3 regions of the Halovibrio sp. HP20-59 genome follow, and region 3 is predicted to be linked to each of the others. Evidence: predicted binding sites of a transcription regulator. Region 3 holds the regulator's gene; each other region holds the start of a gene.
What was found. The regulator FNR, encoded in region 3, switches genes on or off when oxygen is low (the NO sensors DNR and NnrR bind a similar motif). The targets are predictions, from matches to a motif close to TTGATNTANATCAA.
Positions count from the first base shown of each region.

Region 1: a site for FNR is predicted at 3,488-3,501, ahead of frdA (fumarate reductase (quinol) flavoprotein subunit). Genes of this name have one in related genera too.
Region 2: a site for FNR is predicted at 2,474-2,487, ahead of ubiT (ubiquinone anaerobic biosynthesis accessory factor UbiT). Genes of this name have one in related genera too.

Region 1 covers NZ_JAWJUW020000003.1:64,622-71,475, forward strand. The annotation lists gene frdD (fumarate reductase subunit FrdD) at 13-408, opposite strand; gene RZA33_RS04490 (fumarate reductase subunit C) at 426-821, opposite strand; gene RZA33_RS04495 (succinate dehydrogenase/fumarate reductase iron-sulfur subunit) at 834-1,586, opposite strand; gene frdA (fumarate reductase (quinol) flavoprotein subunit) at 1,583-3,370, opposite strand; gene RZA33_RS04505 (anion permease) at 3,637-5,106, shown strand; gene menH (2-succinyl-6-hydroxy-2,4-cyclohexadiene-1-carboxylate synthase) at 5,113-5,871, opposite strand; gene menD (2-succinyl-5-enolpyruvyl-6-hydroxy-3-cyclohexene-1-carboxylic-acid synthase) at 5,861-6,854, opposite strand, start outside.
Region 2 covers NZ_JAWJUW020000006.1:48,189-55,042, forward strand. The annotation lists gene RZA33_RS08775 (nitric oxide reductase activation protein NorD) at 1-830, shown strand, start outside; gene RZA33_RS08780 (hypothetical protein) at 842-1,072, shown strand; gene RZA33_RS08785 (hypothetical protein) at 1,088-1,387, opposite strand; gene RZA33_RS08790 (cytochrome c oxidase subunit 3 family protein) at 1,403-1,969, opposite strand; gene RZA33_RS08795 (c-type cytochrome) at 2,052-2,366, opposite strand; gene ubiT (ubiquinone anaerobic biosynthesis accessory factor UbiT) at 2,556-3,053, shown strand; gene hmpA (NO-inducible flavohemoprotein) at 3,111-4,283, opposite strand; gene RZA33_RS08810 (hypothetical protein) at 4,459-4,914, opposite strand; gene RZA33_RS08815 (NnrS family protein) at 5,145-6,356, shown strand; gene RZA33_RS08820 (hypothetical protein) at 6,429-6,854, opposite strand, start outside.
Region 3 covers NZ_JAWJUW020000001.1:131,244-138,097, reverse strand. The annotation lists gene RZA33_RS00660 (heavy metal translocating P-type ATPase) at 1-1,254, shown strand, start outside; gene ccoS (cbb3-type cytochrome oxidase assembly protein CcoS) at 1,251-1,496, shown strand; gene RZA33_RS00650 (sulfite exporter TauE/SafE family protein) at 1,493-2,185, shown strand; gene hemN (oxygen-independent coproporphyrinogen III oxidase) at 2,265-3,698, shown strand; gene fnr (fumarate/nitrate reduction transcriptional regulator Fnr) at 3,783-4,529, shown strand; gene ttcA (tRNA 2-thiocytidine(32) synthetase TtcA) at 4,522-5,439, opposite strand; gene RZA33_RS00630 (DNA polymerase III subunit epsilon) at 5,564-6,202, opposite strand; gene RZA33_RS00625 (DUF294 nucleotidyltransferase-like domain-containing protein) at 6,229-6,854, opposite strand, start outside.

The DNA of each region.
Region 1 (6,854 bases), on a different contig from region 3:
GCAGCGAGCCGTTTAACCCAGGAAGCCCGCCACGACTAAACCCAGCGCCACAATACTAAGCAACGCAGCCCCACCGTACATTAGTTTTTTGTTGATTGAGTCATTACCCACGCTGATATCAAACATCCCATGGCGCAGGCGATGGGCGGCATGAAATAACGGTAAACAGACCACCGCCCCAACAAACAGAAAGCCCGGCACGCTGAATAGCAGCGATGATGCGCGCTCATAGCTCAGCGCCTCGGCGGGCAGCAGGCCAAGGGGCAGTAGAACGGCGATAAAGAGAATCACAGCAGGTAGAAAGACAGCAAAGCAGACACCGCCCGCGCTAAACAGCCCCCACCAAAGCGGCTCGTCAAAGGCCTGTTTGTGCTGAGTGCTGTTTTTGCCCATGCTTGGTTTATTCATGGCTAGCTTTTCCATATTTAGGCCCTCCCGAATAGCCAGAAAAACAGCAGCGCGACTGCTACTACGCCAGCCCACTGTCCGGCAACAATGGCCTTATCAGGCAGGCTGTGTCCGGCGATGCGCAGCGGCATCACCCGTGGGAACAGGACAAAGAAGGTGGCGGCGTGAAACAGGCTGGCGGCCAGCGCGAGAAGATTCAGCACTAATACGATGGGAGAGCCCATAAAGGCGATCCACCCCTGCCAACTTTCTGCCCCTTGAAGAAGAGCAACCATACCGGCAAGCAAGCAGAGCGTGAAAAACACCAGCGGCAGTACCGTGGCTTCGCGCAGCATATAAAGTTTAAAAAAGCGGTGCTTCAGCCACCAGTTGCGTTTTAGCGGTGGCAGGCGTTGCGATGATGATTTATCCATGATGTTCCTCCCCTACCCTTTAAACAGCGCAATGAGTGTGTGTTTGGCCGCTTCGACCTTGCCCTGATTCACCGCCGCGGCGGGGTCAACGTGTTTGGGGCATACCTTGGAGCAGAAGCCCACAAAGGTGCAGCTCCAAACGCCTTCGTGGCGGTTAAGCTCGGCCATACGCTCTTTTTTGCCATTGTCGCGGCTATCCAGGTTGTAACGGTGGGCCAGCGTTAGCGCCGCCGGACCAAGGAACTCAGGATTAAGCCCAAACTGCGGGCAGGCAGAGTAGCAGAGACCACAATTAATGCAGTTGGCAAACTGCTTGTAGCGGGCAAGTTGCTCTGGCGACTGCTTATAGGTTTCCGGCGCCTGGGGGTCATACGGTTTTACCGGATTGTCGTCAATCAAGTAGGGCTTAACCGCAGCTAGGTGCTCAAGGAATATCTCCATATCCACCACCAGATCCCGCTGCACCGGGAAGTGGGATAGCGGCTCGATGCGGATTTCTCCTTCATAGTCGCGCAGAAAGGTTTTGCAGCCCAACTTGGGAATACCGTTAACCATCACGCCACAAGAGCCGCAAATCGCCATTCGGCACGACCAGCGGTAGCTCAGCGTGCTATCGAGCTGCTCTTTAATGTGGTTGAGGGCATCTAGCAACGAGGTGCTGTCATCGACCGGCAGTTCGTACTGCTGCCAGTAGGACTCAGCCGAATTGTCTGGCAAATAGCGTTTAACGCTGATTTGTTTGGTGCTGATCTGCTGGGTATTCATGCCTTTTCCCCTTTGCCCGCATCGCCATAGGCCCGCTCAGCCGGGGCGGAAAATCGCACATCGACATCCTGCCAGTATAGTTCGGCATGGGCATCGCCCTGGTAAAACACTTGGCTGTGCTTGAGGTAGTTAACGTCGTCGCGTTTCTGCATGCCTTCATCCAGGCGCTGATGAGCACCGCGAGATTCACGCCGCTCCAGTGCACTCAGGCAAGAAGCCTCGGCGATATCCAGGCCACACTCCAGCTCCAGACACTCCAGTAGCTCGGTATTGAATATCTTGCTGGTATCGTTAACACGAATCTCTTTGAAGCGAGTACGCAGCTGGCGCATGGTATCCAGCGAATGCCGCATACCCTCTTCGGTACGATAAATGCCGCAGCCGCTCTCCATGGCCTGCACCATGGCGTGTTTTAGATCGACCCAATTCTCTGCACTGCCGGTGCCATCGCATAGCCGCAGTAGCTTAGCTTGCTGACGGTCACCCTGGGCTTCCAGCAGCCGCTCATCGGCCCACTCGGTTTGTGCTGCGCGCTTGCTTGCTTGCTCACCGGCTAAGCGGCCAAATACCAGTAGCTCGGTTAGCGAATTGGAGCCTAGCCGGTTTGCACCGTGCAAACCGACAGAAGCGCACTCCCCGGCAGCGTAGAGCCCCACGATAGAGGTTTCGCACTGAGGGTCGGTTTCAATCCCGCCCATGGTGTAGTGAACCGCCGGGCGAATGGGGATCGGCTCTTTAACGGGATCGATATTGATATAGGCTTTAGCCAGTTCGCAGATAAACGGCAGGCGCTCCAGAATGGTCTTTTCCCCCAGGTGGCGCAGGTCGAGATAAACCACGTCGCTGTCGCCAAACTTGCCGGTGCGCCCCGCCTGCTGTTCCTGCCAGAAGGCCTGAGAGAGTTTGTCCCGAGGCCCTAACTCCATGTATTTGTTTTCCGGCTTGCCCAACGGGGTTTCCGGGCCAAGGCCGTAATCTTGCAGGTAACGGTAGCCTTCTTTATTGAGCAAAATGCCGCCTTCGCCCCGGCACGCTTCGGTGATCAAAATACCGGAGCCAGGCAGGCCGGTAGGGTGGTACTGGACAAACTCCATATCCCGCAGCGCCGCGCCGTGACGATAGGCCATCGCCATGCCGTCGCCGGTGACAATGCCCGCGTTAGTATTGAAGCGGAACAAGCGCCCTGCACCGCCGGTAGCGAGAATCACCGCTTTAGCGCGCAGCAGGGTCAGTTCACCGGTGGCAATCTGCAGGGCGATCACGCCAATCACCACGCCTTCGTGAACGGCCAGATCGAGCACAAAGAACTCATCGAAACGCTCGATCTCAGGGTATTTCAGCGAAGTCTGAAACAGGGTGTGGAGCATATGGAAGCCGGTTTTGTCGGCCGCGAACCAGGTGCGGGCGGTTTTCATACCCCCAAAGCGGCGCACCTGTACCTGGCCGTCGTCTTTCCGGCTCCAGGGGCAGCCCCAGCGCTCCATCTGTACCAGCTCTTGATAAGCGTGATGGACAAAGTAATCCACCACGCCCTGTTCAACCAGCCAATCACCGCCCGAGACCGTGTCATCAAAGTGGGCCTGATGGGAATCTTCGGCGCTGGTAACCGCGGCCGCCCCGCCTTCGGCGGCCACGGTATGGGAGCGCATTGGGTACACCTTGGACAGCAGCGCTATGCGCTGGGGAGTGGCCTGTTCCTTGGCCTGCTCTGCGGCCCCAATGGCAGCGCGCAAACCGGCTCCACCCCCTCCAACAATGACGATATCGAAATCTCGCTGCTGCATAACAACCCCTTCCATTAGCCAAGTCAAAGGTAGTACTGGCGACACTCTTCGCTGCCGTCTTCTTTATTCGAACTTACCATGCCCTTGGCAGGCCCCGCTCATTAGTCGAAAGGACTATTGACGTGTATCAAGTAAGCGGAGAATTAAGTTATCTCTGCTTTCACCTCAATACCGCAGCACTTACTCTTCAAGCCACTCACTGCAAGGCGGATAGCTATCCGCCAGGCAACAAAACTAGAAAAGATAACGTTGAAGAGAGGTGCCGCATGACGACTAATGCTCAACCCTCACCGCGATGGAAACTGTTAGCGCCGCTAGCAGTCGCTATTATCATCGCGCTGATACCCACCCCCCCAGGGCTTGCGCCTCATGCTTGGTATTTTTTAGCCATCTTTCTGGGCTGCGTCGTGGGTTTGATTCTTGAACCGCTACCGGGGGCGGTGGTGGGGCTGGTCGGGGTTACGTTGATAGCACTGCTTTCAAGATGGGTGCTTTTCTCCCCCGAACAATTGGCCGTTGACGGCTTCAGCCCCGCCGGCCAAGCCTTTTCCTGGGCGGTGTCAGGCTTTACCAACTCCACCGTCTGGCTAATTTTCGGCGCCTTTATGTTTGCCTTGGGGTATGAAAAAACCGGACTGGGCAGGCGGATATCGCTCTGGCTGGTCAAGGCGATGGGGAAGCGCACGTTAACCCTTGGCTACGCAGTGATGATTGCCGATGGCATTCTGGCGCCGTTTACGCCCTCGAATACCGCACGTAGCGCAGGCACGATCTACCCGGTGATTCGTAACCTGCCACCGCTCTACGATTCGCACCCCAATGACCCCAGCATGAAGCGCATGGGTAGCTTTTTGATGTGGACGGCACTGGCTTCTACCTGTGTGACCAGTTCGCTATTTTTAACCGCTCTGGCCCCCAACTTATTGGCGATCGCGCTAACCGAAAGCACCACCGGCATCCAAATCAACTGGGGGCAGTGGTTTATGGCCGTCGTGCCTGTGGGCATCTTGCTGCTGCTACTCGTACCGTTGCTGAGCTATTGGCTATGCGCCCCAGAAGTGAAGGCAGGCGATGAAATTTCCGACTGGGCTGGAAAGGAGTTAACCAAGCTGGGCGCACTGACTCGCCATGAAATAATGCTGGTCATTATGGTGGTCACCGCCCTAATGCTGTGGATTTTTGCGGGCGGCATTATCTCTGGATCGCTGGTGGGCTTAGTGGTGATCTGCGGTATGTTGTTAACGGGCATCATTAAGTGGGACGATATTCTCAATAATCGAGCGGCTTGGAATACCTTTGTATGGTTTGCCACCCTGGTGGCACTGGCAGGCGGGCTAAGCCAAGTGGGATTTGTTAGCTGGTTTGGCAATGTGGTTGGCGGGCAGATAAGCCACTTCGACCCGGTGATGGCCATGGTGGCGTTGGTGGTCATTTTCTATCTACTGCACTACTTCTTTGCCAGCGTGACGGCCCACGTTACCGCCTTGTTGCCGGTGATTCTCGCGGCAGCTACAGGGATTGCTGGGTTGGATATGCAGATGTTTATTCTGCTGCTACTTCCCACACTCGGCTTTATGGGCATTCTCACGCCCTATGGCACTGGGCCAAGCCCGGTTTACTACGGCAGCGGCTACCTGCCCAGCGCCCTCTTTTGGCGGCTTGGGGCAATCTTCGGGTTGCTATATTTAGTGGTCTGGCTGGTAATCGGCCTGCCCTGGTTAATGCTGATCAGCTGATAAGCATTAGCCTAGCGTGCGATACCAGGCATTGAGCTGCTGAGCGATCATCTCCGGTTGCTCAGCATGAAGATTGTGGCCCCCTTCCAGCGTGATATGGCGCAGGCGGGGGGCCATCGTTTTTAAACGAGTCGCCAGAGTATGGAACTTGGCATCCCGCCGACCTGAAAAATAGCTCACCGGAAGCGGGGTACTTTCCAACCACTGCCAAAGCGACGGCTGATGACCCAAGGAAGTTGATCGCAACATACTGGCGATGGCTGGCCCGTGGTTCGATAGCCGACGTTGGATCTGCCGAGCGCGCTGGGCGGCGGTTAAGTCGGCGAACACCGGCTGCTGGTACCAGTCGGCAAGTACGTTTTCCAATGGTTCCTGCTCGAAGCGTGTTGCCCAGCGTTTATCGTGAGCAATACGGGCAGAGCGCTCACTGGCAGGCAGCCCAGGGTGGGCACTTTCCAGCCAGAGCGCCTCCAGCCGCGGCGGTTGACGGCTGGCATGGTAAAGCGCCAACCGCCCACCCAGGGAGTAGCCGAGCAGGCAGTAGCGGCTAACGCCACGAGTCATCAATGTGTCGCTAAGCCAGTGATGAAACGCCTCGAAAGAGGCTACCTGTACTTGGTGATTCTCACCGTGCCCTGGCAAGTCCAGCGCCAGGCAATCGACACCTTCCAAGCCAGCACTCACTTCCGCCCAGTCGTGGCGGTCGCCCAGCAGGCCATGCAGCATGACCAGGGTTGGTTTGGATGCCTTAAATTCATCGCTCACCCTGCTCCTCCCGAAGCGTGGCGCCTAACGCTGTCAGATCATCAGCGACCTGTTGGTGGGGCACGTTAATCTCGATCAACGTAACGCCTGCCTTCAGAGAGTGAGTGTAGGCCGTCACAAAGCTATCCAGCGAATCAGGCGCGAAGTAGCCAAGCCCAAACATCTTCGCTGCATACTCAAAGCTCAAGCCGTGCGGCTGGCGGTAGTAACTCTCAAGCAGATCGCCCTCTTTGGGCACCGGCAGCATATGGAAAATGCTGCCACCGTCGTTATTAAGAATCACCACCACCAGCGGCTGAACCGCCTGCTTTAACAGCGCCAAACTGTTGAGGTCATGCAGTGCGCTGGTATCCCCTAGCACGATGGTGGCTGGCTCTGGGTAGGTGCAACTGAGGCCATAAGCCGTCGCAATCAGACCATCGATACCGGAAGCCCCGCGATTGGCCAATACCCGCAGCGGCGTTTTACGATGCGTACCCAGCATATTCATTAGCCGCGCGGGCAGGCTATTGCCTATAAACAGCTGCCCTTGCGCCAACTGCGCTAAAAGGTGACAAACTCCCACTTCTGAAAATGTCCTACAGCGCTCTTCCACAAGCTGACTAGTGCGGTGTTGGAAGCCAGCCAGCTGATGCCAGGGAGGCTGCTCAGCTATCGTTGGCAAAGCGGCTATAAAGTCGGCGGGCGAACATATCAAGCGGCGCTTAACGCAGTAGTCGGGATCAAGCCGCTGGGGCAGCGGATCGACCAACCAGACATCCTGCCACGGCTGTTGAGCCATAAACTGCGTCAGCCGTTTGGAAATTAACCGGCCACCAAACTGCAGCAGCACCTCGGCTTTGGCGAGTTCAGCGTTGAAACGCTCATCATGCAGCGCCAGATCAAAGTGAATCAGATTGTGAGGGTCAAAATGAATTTGGCTCTGTATGTCGGCCAGTAGCGGCCAACCCAACTGCTTGGATAGCTCAACAATCTGCTGCGCC
Region 2 (6,854 bases), on a different contig from region 3:
ACCACTGTGTGGTACTCAGCGATGTCCAGAGCGAGGAGGGGGAGAACTGGCAGCCGGACGAAACGACAAAACGGCGCATTCGCCGAGTCCGGCGCGAGTTTGAAGCACTTAGGCCGCGTCGTGAGACGCTACGTGGACAGCTGGATGGCAGCGAGCTGGATATGGACGCCGTGATTCGCTCCCGCTGTGATCTAGCGGCTACCGGGGAAGCCAGCGATCGTCTTTACCAAGCTAGCCGCACCCAGGCAAGGGATTTGGCGGTTTCAATCCTGGTCGATGTATCACTTTCCACTGAGGCTTGGCTGGAAGACCGGCGGGTGCTGGATGTGGCCAAAGAGGCGCTGCTGGTATTGGGCCACGGCCTTGCGGGTTGCGGCGATGACTATGCCATTCACAGCTTTACCTCGCACCGTCGTCACCGTGTTTGGGTCAATACGCTGAAAAGTTTCGATGAGCCAATGGGCGAGCGGGTGTCACGGCGGATCGCAGCGCTCAAACCAGGCCACTACACGCGTATGGGGCCCGCTATTCGGCACCTTTCCCAAGCACTTGCCAAACGGCCCAATCGGCACCGGTTGCTATTGCTATTGACCGACGGCAAACCTAATGACACCGACTATTATGAAGGGCGTTATGGTATCGAGGATACACGCAAAGCGGTACTTGAAGCGCGACGAGAAGAAGTGCGCGTGTTCGGGGTAACGATTGACCGGGAGGCGGGGCGCTATATTCCTCACCTGTTCGGGCGGGGTGGTTATGCCATTGTCCAGCGTCCGGAGCATCTCTCCTTGGCGCTGCCAAGTATCTACCGCCAGATTATTGCTTCCTAAGGAGGTTATCTATGTTGCGCTTGCGCCTCGTAGTGGCGATTAGTCTGTGGTCTTTAGTCGCTTTAGGAATAGTCGTGCCGCTGGTGTGGCTTATCAATAACCGTGATTGGGGAGTGGCGCTGATGCTGTTAGTCCCCTTTATCGTTTACGGCCTGATGCGTCTGGGCCGGCTGCTTGAGGCCTGGGCCAATACAGCGCATCGGTCTTCGGGGGCTTCGGGCTCTGATTCCACGCTGCGCTGAAAACTACTCGGGCTATCATGTTATGTGAAAGCGGCCGACCAGATAGCCTGCGGCGATCAGCGTTAGCGTTAACAGCGTCAGGGTAATGAAAATTCCCTTCCAGACTAAGGTAGCGGCGCGCAAGTTTAAATAGACCATTAGCACACGGTGGGCTTTGAAACCGGTCGCCATCAGTACCAGGGCGGCTGACCATAGGGGAAGCGCCTGCCAGTCGGTGGTCTGATCCAGCCGAGCTGACACCATGGAAACCACGGTCAGTGCCATTAATAAGGCCCAAGTGATCAGTAAGCGTCGTGTACCGGGCAGTGCCGTCATTGTTTCCTCACAAAATTACCTCAGCAGGTAAATCAGTGGATAAAGCAGGATCCATATCAAGTCCACCATATGCCAGAAGGCCGCCGCCGTTTCTACATTTTCGGTGGAGGTACGCCAGCTCACTAAGCCCAGCAAGATCAATCCGAACACGACGTGAGCAAAATGAAAGGCGGTTAAACCGTAGTAAAAGCCAAAAAAGGCGTTGGTTTCCGGCGTTAGCCCGGCAGCAAACTTGTCGGCGTACTCAATGCTCTTAATGGCGCAAAATACCAAGCCTAGCAGCATGGCGGCACCTAGCCACTGTCGGCTGCGCCGAAGTCGCTCGGCGCTTATCGCCTCCACGGCAAAGGCAACGCAGAGTCCGCTGGTTAACAGCACCAGTGTGTTGATGCCACCCAGCACCGGATCGAGTTGCTGTTGTGAAGCATTGAAAAGGGCGGGGTCAAGGGCACGTTGAGCCGCGTAAAGCGCAAAGAACGCGGTGAAAACCAGCATTTCGCTGAGAATCAACACCCACATCAAGGGATTGCCGGGTAACGCCGATAATGGCCCCCATCCGGGATTGGGCAAGTCGCGACGCATTAACCCTCCACACTGTGAGCGTTATGCCGGGGTAATAGCATCCCCGGCATATCGACATACACTTTCTGTACGGCGCCTGGTTTTATTCGACGGCTTGAACCATAAAATCAACGGCCGCTTTCACTTCTTCGTCGCTAAGATTCATGCTTCCGCCTTTCGGGGGCATCGCGTTGAACCCATTGAGCGAGTGCTCATAAAGCGTCTCGATGCCTTTTTCGATACGGGGTTCCCACGCTTCGGCATTGCCCTTGATAGGTGCACCAGCAGCCCCTGTCATGTGACAGGCCATACAGGCCTGGTTATAAACCGCCTCGCCATCGGCTTCCGCCTGAGCAGCGGCTGCAAATGCCAAGGCAGTGCCCGCAAGGATAAGGACAGCAGACAATGATTTCATCATGGTTCTCCTCACATACTAACGGTCGAAGGCGCTGGTTAATTGCCAGCATCATTATACTAAAGAATATTTTATATGCATCTTAATGCCGACGCAATATTTAGTCTTCCTTGATGCATGTCAGCACTATTCGCCATAGCAACGCTTAGCATCAGTCGCCTGGATGATGTCTCTTACCACGGAGTATGTGTTATGTCGTTGCTGCCCTCGTCTTTTTCCTTGCCCGCTTTTTCAATTTCTCCACCTGTTACCGCTCATCAGGTGATTCGTACGCTTGATCCACGGGTTCCTTTTGCCATCAAGCGACGTCTCGTGGAGCCCCTGCTCAACCGTACCTTTGCGGTGCCGCTCGCAGAGGGTGAGTTCGACGCGGTGGAAGGTCGGCGCATTAGTCTCGCCATCGCCGATTTAGGTGTGACGCTAAGCCTGACGCTTGAATCGCAGCGCTTGATATTATGTCGCGAGAAAGGCGAGGCAACCATTCGTGGTGGTTGGCGTGAATTTTTGTGCCTTGCCACGCGCCGTGAGGATCCCGACAGCCTGTTTTTCCAGCGTCGCTTAATCATTGAAGGGGATACAGAGCTGGGGTTGACGCTCAAGAATCTGCTTGACGGTTGCGAGGAAGGCCTTGCACAAGGGCATTTGGGTGAACTGTTGTTGGGGCTGGAGCGTTTAGTACGTAAAGAATGATCCAGGCTTCTGAACTGTTCACAAGCGGCCCCGGGGATATCCCGAGGCCGCCCATTATTAAGCTGCGTCGAGGGGGCGTGAGGGACCAAAGTGCTCAAAGTGTCGGCGATCTTCGTCGACACCCAGTTCAGACAAAGCGCTATTAATCGCCGTCATAAACCCTTGGGGGCCGACGAAGTAGCAGCGCGACTTAAGGTCAGGCAAGTAGTGAGCTAATAAGCCGCGGTCGATACGACCAATATGTTCGGCTTCGTTGCCGCGCTCATGAATACGGATAGCCTTAAGACGTTGAGGATACTCGCTCTTCAGTGCTTCTAGTTCGCCTTTAAAGGCCTGGTGTTTGGCATCCAGGGCTGCGTGTAGATAGATGACTTGCCGCCCAAGGGACAAGGCGTGGCGTGCCATGGGAAGCAGGGGCGTTTGCCCAACGCCGCCGCTGGCAAGCAGCAGAGGTTCGTCACCCTCAATTAACGTTAGGTCACCTGCCGGCGGTAACAATTCCACGGTGTCGCCTGGTTTTAGCACATCATGGAAATGGCGGCTGACTTGCCCCTGTTCTTCGCGTTTGATCGAGATTCGATAGCTTCGGCCATTGGGTGTGTCTGAGAGGCTGTAATGCCGATAAACCGGTTCGCCATTAATGGTTAGACGCACACCGATATACTGACCTGGCTCATGGTCAGCCACACGACCTCCATCCTCGGGCTCAAGGATAAAAGAGCGAATTAAAGCACTTTCCTGCTGGGTACTGGCAATCTTGAAACGGCGTGTGCCGCGCCATCCCCCCGGGCGCTGCTCAAACTCACGATAGCGCTGGTCTTCGAGGTCGATTAACAGGGCGGCAAGCTCGTTATATAGAGCGCCCCAGGCATCGGCGATTTCCGGGGTGACGGCCTCACCCAGCACTTCGCCAATCGCCGCCAGCAAGCATTCACCGACAATAGGGTACTGCTCGGGAAGAATGCCTAACGAGACGTGTTTACTGACCACAACATCCAGCGTGGCGCGCGCTTGAGCAGGATTGTTGCGTAGTTGGACATAGGCCAACACGGCGTTGGCCAGGGCACGGGGCTGACCACCGCTTTGCTGGTGAACCTCATTAAAGAGCGGCTTGACCTCTGGGTAACGGGTAAACATCAGCGGATAGAATCGCTGGGTAATCGCATTCAGGTGTTCGGCCACGACGGGAGCTGTCGCGTTGATCAGTTTTTCCTGCTCATGTGTTAGCACGAATAATACCTCAGGCGTTAAGATTCATTGCACATGCATCTTAACGCCTGAAGATTATAAATGCCAACCACGAAGCAGGTTTCGGTATAGAAATGGATTTATGGCTGCTGCATAAACGCGAGTAGGCATCAATGAGTCATATGCTTTTCTCCAGGATTGGCTAAGCAAACGGCAGTTATTCAAATGTGGCGCAAACGGGCGCCTGTTCTTCAGGGACGAGCTGTGTCACTTCAGTGATATTGTCGCTGATATTAGTGAAGGCAATACGCCATTGGTGGTCAATATCGATAGGGTCGCAACTTCCTACGCTGCCTTCACCGAAATTGGAATCGATCCAGTAGTGCAGATCGTAGAGTTTGCCTTCTTCGAATATCTCAGAGAATTGAAAGGTGAAAGCGGGTTCGCCGGTACCTGAAATAGTGTCCGACTGCTTGGCCACTACTTCGTTGGCATGAATGTCGACGATAGCCGCGTGAACGCTGTTGCCTTGATGTGGAATCAAGAAGGTGCCGTCACCTTCAAAAGTGAGGTCATAGTTTTCGTTTGCCGCCGCTTGAGTGGCAGCGAAGCATAAAGGCAGAAGCAGACAAACGACGGTTGTGGAGCAGTTCTTAAAGGGCAGAATAGGCATAGTTTACCTCACCAATCAGAATTAAATTAAGGCATGTAAACGCACATACTTTTTTCAGCATCGGGCTCGATTTCCAGCCTGAAGCCGGTGGCTGGGTTGCAAAGACACCTGTCATTATTCAGAGTCTAGCTTACTTAAAGCGTAAAGATGCATTATTGATGCTTGTCATGGTTTTTGTTGTTGGCCTGACGCACAATGCATATCCAAGTAAATCAGTGGGGTATTAAGCTATGTCGACGATCACCTCCTCCCAACCGGCCTCTAAGCTCAAGCAACTACCGTTGTTGCGTCTGGCTTTTCGGCCTTTTTTCCTGTTGGCCGCGCTGTTCAGTATCGCCTCTCTCCTGGTTTGGTTAGCCTTTTGGCATGGCAATATTCTGCTGCGCCCGTATGGTGGTTTGGTGTTCTGGCATCAGCATGAAATGCTGTTTGGCTTTGCCGCGGCGGTGGTGGGGGGGTTTTTGCTTACCGCTGTGCGTAACTGGACCGGGTTGCCGAGTTTAAATGGCGGGCCTTTACTGGGCCTGGTGGTATTATGGTTATTGGGTAGGGTGCTGATGGCTTTTCCCATGGATTTGCCAGGATGGCTGCTGCTGGCGGTTGACCTTGCATTTCTGCCAGTGGTCGCCATTGTTATGGCGCGTCTGGTCATTACCGCAAAGCGTTGGCGCAACTTGATCTTTATACCCGTGCTGTTGCTGTTTGCCGTTGCTAACCTAGCGATGCACTTAGGAGTGATACAGGGTGACGCCGAGTTAATTCGCCAAGCTGCCTACTTAGCCGTGCTGTTAATCACACTGATGATGACCGTCGTTGGCGGGCGGGTGATTGCCATGTTTACCGCCAACCGTTTGGGACGAACCAAACCTGACCCTATTCCTTTACTCGAAGGAGTAACGCTGGTAAGTACGGCTGGCGTTGTCGTGCTGCAGCTGGTCATCATGCTGGGGGTTGCCATTCCTGCTGTATTAATGGGGGGAGTGATGCTCTTAGCGGCGTTGGCCAATATTGTTCGCATGGCGCGCTGGGGTGGGCTGCATAGCTGGCGCGAACCTTTACTTTGGGGGCTGCACGGCAGCTACGCCTGTATTCCGCTAGGGCTTATCATGTGGGTCTTGGCACTCATGGGGCTGATGCGCGTTGAACTTGCCGTGCACGCCCTCACCATCGGGGGCATGGGCACCATGATGCTGGCCATGATGGCCAGAGTTTCACTAGGTCATACGGGCCGCCCCATACGCACTTTGCCAGGTATTGGTGTGGCGCTAGGCTTAATGCTAATAGCCGCCTTAGTGCGCTCACCCGTTTTGGCGTTATTTCCCCAGATCACCCACTGGATCTACACGCTGAGCATCATTTTCTGGTGCGTGGCCTACGCAATATTCTTAATGCACTACACCTGGCCGTTGATGCAGGCGAGAGTCGACGGTCAGGATGGCTGAACGAATAATAGATGGCGCTTGCATCCGTCCGGATGCAGGCGTATTAAAACCATTGAGGTATTCAAACGCTCATTAGCGATCAGCCAGGGTGACCCGTGTACCGCCAAAGGCAAGGCTTCGCGGGTTGGCTATCGGGCGGTTGTTGGTGAGATGGGTAATGCCTACCCCGCAACGGCCCACCATCCAGATCAAGCAGGCAGTAAAATAGAGATAGCCTAGTGCCCAGGGGGCTACTGCGGGTAGCCCGATCCAGCCCATTAGATGCCAAATAGCAGTGAACAGTACCCCGCCTAATAGCCCTAGCCAGAACGTTCGAATCTGAAACTGCAGATGGGAAGCGACCCATTCCTCGGCGTCGTTTTTTTTCATATGGGCGATGAGCGCCCCGATGGGAGCAGTCACGACAGCCAACACGCTACCCAGAAAGAGCATATACACAATGATAGCTACGCCGCGCCCGCGACATTTCTTAAAGCTATTAGGTGCGTCTGTAGTTAG
Region 3 (6,854 bases):
GCCTTTGCAAGCCGCCCGCGGCTGGCCCAAATGGCAGCCCGCATGGCGCATTTATTCGTGCTTCGCCTGCTGATAGTAACAGCCTGCGTTACTATCGCCTGGTGGTTTATCGACCCCTCGCGAATGCTTTGGGTGTTGCTCTCCGTGCTGGTGGTGACCTGCCCCTGCGCCCTGGCGTTGGCAACGCCGGCAGCGTTAACCGCAGGCCATGGCCAGTTACGCAAGCGCGGCGTGTTGATTACCCGCGCCGACGCCATAGAGTCACTCTCCAATGTCACTCGGGTGATCTTTGATAAAACCGGCACCCTCACCCGCGGGGAAATGCAGCTTACTCAGACTAAACCGTTCGGTGAATTATCCGCTGAGCGCGCCCAGGCTATTGCCGCCGCCATGGAAGCCCACTCAGAGCACCCGATCGCCCGCGCCTTTCGACCATTTCGGGATGCTACACTGCAAGCCAAAGATATTCATAACCACACCGGCCAAGGCCTTGAAGGTACGTTAAACGGCGCCCGCTGGCGGCTGGGTAAGCCCAGGTTTGCAATAGATGGCGCAATGGATAGTGCAATAGATGGCGCAATGGATAGCGCCACTGACGAACCCATCGCGGCGCCCGCCAGAGGACAGTGGCTGCTGCTTAGCGAAGACGGCACGCCCCGCGCCTGGTTTGGCCTGCACGATGGTGTGCGCGATGATGCCGCCGCCACCATCACGGCGCTCCAGGCTAAGGGCTTAACCGTTGAACTGCTTTCTGGCGATACTGTTGACGCGGTAGAAAGCCTGGCCGATCAGCTCAACATCGCCACCTGGCATGCGGGCATCAGCCCGGAGGGCAAGCTGGCTCGGATGAAAGAGCTTCAAGCTGCGGGTGAAACCGTGGTGATGATTGGCGACGGCATCAACGACGTACCGGTGTTGGCGGGAGCCGATGTGGCCATTGCGATGAACGGTGCCACCGACCTGGCTCGCACCCGGGCCGACGCAGTACTGCTAAGCCCGCGCTTGATGCGGATTTTTGAAGCCATTGAGGTTTCCCGCGCCACCCGGCGTATCATGCGCCAAAATATGATCTGGTCGGTGTGCTATAACGTTTCGGCGCTGCCGCTGGCGGCGATGGGCTTGGTACCGCCTTGGCTAGCGGCTATTGGCATGTCGCTTAGCTCGCTGGTAGTGGTGGGCAATTCCCTACGGCTGTCACGCTGGCGCAGCCCGCCAACCCCATCGCTGAGTGCCCCACAACCGGTGACCGCATGACAATTCTCTATCTGCTTATTCCACTTTCACTGATTCTGCTCGGTCTTGCTGTTTGGGCGTTTTTCTGGGCGGTCAAAAACGATCAGTTCGACGACTTAGAAGGCCCGGCGCACCGCATTTTGTTCGACGAGGATGAAAACGACCTGAGTCCTGAGCAGCGCCGCCAGCGTCAGCAGGCACAGCCAAGACCTTCTGAAAAATCAGCGGCCGACACACCCGACGACCAAGAGCCTCGGCCATGAATCCAACGGGGCTTGATCTACCGCCACTAATGGCGGCGTTTGTGTTTGGCTTGATGGGCGGCGCCCATTGCATCGGCATGTGCGGTGGCATCATGAGCGCACTCACCTTTGCAGTGCCGCCCAGCATGCGTCATCCGGCGCGTATGGGCGGCCTGCTACTCAGCTATAACGCAGGTCGTATTATCAGCTATATGAGCGCAGGCGCGCTGGTGGCCCTGCTAGGCACACTGTTTTCGCTTTCCTCTACGGCACGCCTGCTGCTGCAGGTATTTGCCGCGCTGATGCTGATATTAATGGCGCTGTATATCGCCAACTGGTGGAAGGGACTGCTCAAGGTTGAAGCGGTGGGCCGCCGCCTATGGCGCTTTATCGAGCCCGTGGGTAGGCGCTTAATGCCGGTGGTGCATATCCCCCAAGCCTTCGCGCTGGGTGCACTATGGGGCTGGCTGCCCTGTGGGTTGGTCTACTCCATGCTGGCCTGGAGTTTGGCGATTGCCGACCCGCTGCAAGGCGCCCTGCTCATGGGCGCATTCGGTCTTGGCACTCTCCCTGCACTACTCGCTACAGGCCTCGCCGCGCGCCAGCTAAGCCATTTGATTCGTCACCCCGCAACGCGCAGCCTGGCCGCGGTGACGATTATCGCTTTTGCACTGTGGCAGTTGTGGGCGCTCACGGCGCACACCCTCTAATAGCATGACGTGGCTCAACGTTTGTACCGGTCGCTAGGATTAAGCTAGCGGTAGTCCCTAACGTTGGAGCGCCTTTCCCATGCCCGTTCATGCCCTTGCGGCTTCACCTCGTGCCGCTTCCGCTGCGGCAGCGCCCACGCAGCCGGAGTGGGATGAAGCCTTGCTGCGCCGCTACGATACCAGTGGCCCACGCTATACCTCTTACCCGACAGCGCTGTCGTTTCACGACCAATTTACGCCCAGCGACCTAACCCAGGCGATGGAACGCAGCAATGCCAGCCATCGCTCGCTATCGATTTATGTCCATGTGCCCTTCTGCCGCAAGATCTGCTTTTACTGTGCGTGTAATAAAATCGCTACCAAAAACACCGCCCTGGCCGAGCCCTATTTAACCCGGCTTGACCGGGAAATGGTGCTGACCGCCCGCCACTTGGATACATCACGACCGGTGGAGCAGCTGCATTGGGGCGGCGGTACACCCACCTTTCTCAGCTTAAACCAGATGGGCGACCTGATTGACCGTTTGGATGCGCGCTTTGGCCTTTCGTCCGCGGCTGATCGCGACTACGCGATTGAAATAGATCCCCGCGAAGCGGATGTGTTTACCCTCCGCCACCTTCAAGCGCTAGGCTTTAACCGCATTAGCCTGGGTGTGCAGGATTTAAACCCGCTGGTGCAGAAAGCGATTAACCGTATTCAGCCACGGGTGCTCACTGAAACGCTCATGGATGAGGCCCACCGCCTGGGCTTTCGCTCGCTCAACCTCGACCTCATTTATGGCCTGCCGTTTCAAACCGAAAAGAGCTTCGCGGATACACTGCGTCAAGTTATTGAGCTAAACCCGGCGCGCCTATCAGTGTTTAACTACGCCCATATGCCCGAGCGCTTTGCACCCCAGCGGCGCATCAATGTCGATGACTTGCCGGGTGGCGAAGAAAAGCTGGCGATTCTGCGCACCACCATCGAAATGCTCACCGCAGCAGGCTACGTGCATATCGGCATGGATCACTTTGCCCGCCCAGACGATAGCTTGGCGGTTGCCCAGCGCGAAGGCTCGCTACAGCGCAACTTCCAGGGCTATTCCAGCCACGCTCAGTGCGACTTGGTCGGGCTTGGCGTTTCGGCAATTTCACGCATTGATGACGTCTATGCCCAAAATCCTAGCGAGCTGGCCCGCTACGAAGCGGCGATGGATCAGGGCTGGCTAGCTACGGGACGTGGCGTAAGGTTGAGTAATGACGACCTTATCCGCCGAGACGTCATTGAGCGACTGATGTGCGATATGCGCATTGACCTGGCCGCCGTTGGTCAGCGCTGGGGCATTGATGCCCCGCGCTACTTTGCACCCGCGCTTGAACGCCTGGAGGTTGCCGAGCAGGATGGTTTACTGACCCGCAGCGGCGACCAACTTAACGCCACGCCCATGGGGCGGTTACTGATTCGCCATCTAGCCATGGCATTTGATACTCACCTACCTGGGCAAACAGGTCAGCGCTACTCAAAGATTGTTTAATCACCTTTGGGCAGGCATGCTAAAGCGGCTATAATAAGTAAGGTTTTTCTAATTGATAAGCGTGACCCACTCAAGGAGCAACGCATGTCGGAACCTATGAGCTATCGCCGCTCACTACTCCACGAAGCACGCTGCCAAACCTGCAGCTTGAGCTCACTTTGCCTGCCGCTTGCCCTTGAGCTGGAAGATATGGGGCAGTTCGATGCGATTATTCGTCGCCGAGCGCCGCTCAAAAAAGGCGAGCCGCTGTTTCGCCAAGGCGACACCTTTACCAGCGTTTACGCGGTACGTTCGGGCAGTTTGAAACAGATCACTGCCGAAGGTAACGGCAGCGAGCAGCTGACCAATTTCTATCTCCCCAGTGAGTTAGTCGGGTTAGATGGCATTGACGAAGAGCAGTACCCCGGCAGCGTAATCGCCCTGGAAACCACGACCATTTGCGAGATCCCCTTCGATCGCCTGGATTTACTCTCCGAGGAGCTGCCTGAGCTGCGCGGCCAGCTGTATCGCAGCATGAGTAAAGAGTTGCGCGATGACCGGCGCATGATGCGTCTGCTGTCGCGTAAAACCGCCGACCAGCGGCTGGCAAGCTTTCTAATTACCCTTTCGGATCGTTTTCGGCGCCGGGGCTACTCGCCTTATAGCTTTCGCCTTTCCATGCCCAGGGCCGATATCGGCAATTACCTGGGCTTAGCGGTGGAAACGGTCAGCCGTATATTAAGCCGCTTTCAGCAACAAAACGTGGTGGCAGTTTCGGGCCGTGAGGTCAATATCCTCGACATGCCACGTTTGCTTACCCTCGCCGAAGAGGAAGAACAAACGGCTAACTAACGTTAAAAGCCTGGATGCGCCCAGCCAAGAGTTCTGCCTGCCTGGCTTCCAACCCTGCAAAATCATACAGTTGACGGTCTGCGAGCTGCGAAGGTGCGATATTGGTGACGGCTTTAAACATACTTTCCAAGCGGCCAGGAAACTTTTTATCCCACTCAGCAAGCATCTCTTTGACCACTTGGCGCTGCATATTGGGCTGGGAGCCGCATAGATTGCAGGGAATGATCGGAAATTCCATTAGCCGCGAAAATTCGGCGATATCTGCCTCTTTGCAGTAGGCCAGCGGCCGAATAACGATGTTCTTACCATCATCTGATAGCAGTTTTGGCGGCATCGCTTTCAAGTTGCCGCCGAAAAACATATTCAGAAACAGCGTTTCCAAAATATCTTCACGGTGATGACCCAAGGCAATTTTGTTGGCGCCAATCTCTTCGGCAAAGCCGTAAAGCGAGCCGCGTCTTAGCCGTGAACAGAGCGCGCAGGTGGTTTTGCCTTCCGGCGTTTTCTCTTTCACTACCGAGTAGGTATCGCGCTCGACAATATGGTACTCCACGCCCTGCTTATCCAGATATTTTGGTAGCACGTGTTCAGGAAAACCCGGCTGCTTTTGGTCTAAATTGACCGCCACCAAGGAGAAGTTGACCGGCGCGTTGCGCTGCAAATTGCGCAGAATCTCCAGCATGGTATAGCTATCCTTGCCGCCGGAAAGACACACCATCACACGATCACCTTCATTGATCATTTGGTAATCAATAATCGCATTGCCCACTTCTCGACGCAGGCGCTTTTGCAGCTTGTTAAATTCGCGCTTTTGTTTGGCTGCCAGCGCTGACTGATCGTGCTCAGCGTCCGTGGGGGCGGATAACGTCGTTTCAAAATCAGCGGGGGCAAAATGATCAAGCGATTGCATGGTATAGGCACTGCCGAGGAGATGGTGAGATGAGAAACGCTAGAGAGCAAAATTAAAGCATCATTCTAACAACACTCACCGCTTGAACCAACGATGGCTTGCCCCTCCCTAACCTATGCGCCTCTTACTCATCCCTAGGCAGTTCCGCCATAAGGCGCTGTAAACGCATATACAACAGTGCGCTTGAGGTTGCCTCACCGAGTACACTCTGACCTCCCATGGCGGGTACTTGCCAGCACGCCAGTGCCTGGGCAAAGCTACTGGGTGCCTCCAACAACGGGCGCAGGCGGCGCAGCTGGCGCTGGTGCAGCTTCGCCACATCGACCTGGGCATTAGGCAGTGCGAAGTTCAAGCGACGACGAAGGAGTGTATTGAGCCCCCCAATTCGCTTTGCTAATTGCCACCCCACAATTGGTCGATTGCCGATAAATTCCACTAGTGCGCTTAAGCTATTACTGTTTGAGTCGGTTATTTCACCCACTTTGTACAGCAACTGATGACGTCGTAGTAAAGCGCTGTCCGGCTGCTCGACGGTGCCTAGCGTCGCCTCAAAGGCACGGCTGGTATGCACCTGCTGTTGACTCAGCACGACCGCCGCAACACTGATCACTGACGATGACGGCATGGACGTTTCATAACAGGCCAGCGCGACAAGCTCATCGCCCATATAGGGCTGAAATAGCCACGCATAGGGCGAATGAGCACAGCGGCGCCGATCGCTTTCACGGCGCATGGTACGTAGAGGCCCGCTAAAGAGCGCCACGTGTTTGTCCAATATCCCTATTCCACTCACGAATACTCCAAATGATAACGATGGGAAAGACGCTGCTTGAAGTCTTTCACAATGTGCAGCGCCTCGCGCAGTAGGTCCCGTTCAAGCGAAGAGAGGTCTTGCACCACCACGCGGTTCGCGCGACTGCCCTTTTGGGAGTCAGTTTCTTGCCCATTGCTCGCCGTATCCAAAATGCTGAGCTGCTGTTTAAGGCGCAGTTCGGTGAAAAGTGCCAAGGCCTCGCCTAAGTCATCAGCAAAACGGCGGTCCAAACGACCGTCGGCGGCCAGTGCGTCTAAGCGCTCAAACGTCGAAGTGGCACTAATACGTCGCTCAAGCGCCATGGTGCGCACGCCGTGAACAATCGGGAAAATGCCGCCTTTTTTAATATCGATACCGTGTTGAGGCTTTTTCAGCGAGCCAAACAGTGTCAGCGGCGTTGAAAAGCGTAGTGCCGTGCGCGCAAAGTAGGACAGCAGCAGCTCATCGCCTGAACAGCGTTTAAACAGTTCCTCGCGGACACTTTCCAGCAGGCTCGGGTTACCCGCCACAGCGTGGGCATCGAGCATTATCGCTAGTTTTAACAGACTGTCGCCATCACGCTTGCTAGCCCATTTGGCTATATTGCTTTTCCACTGCGATA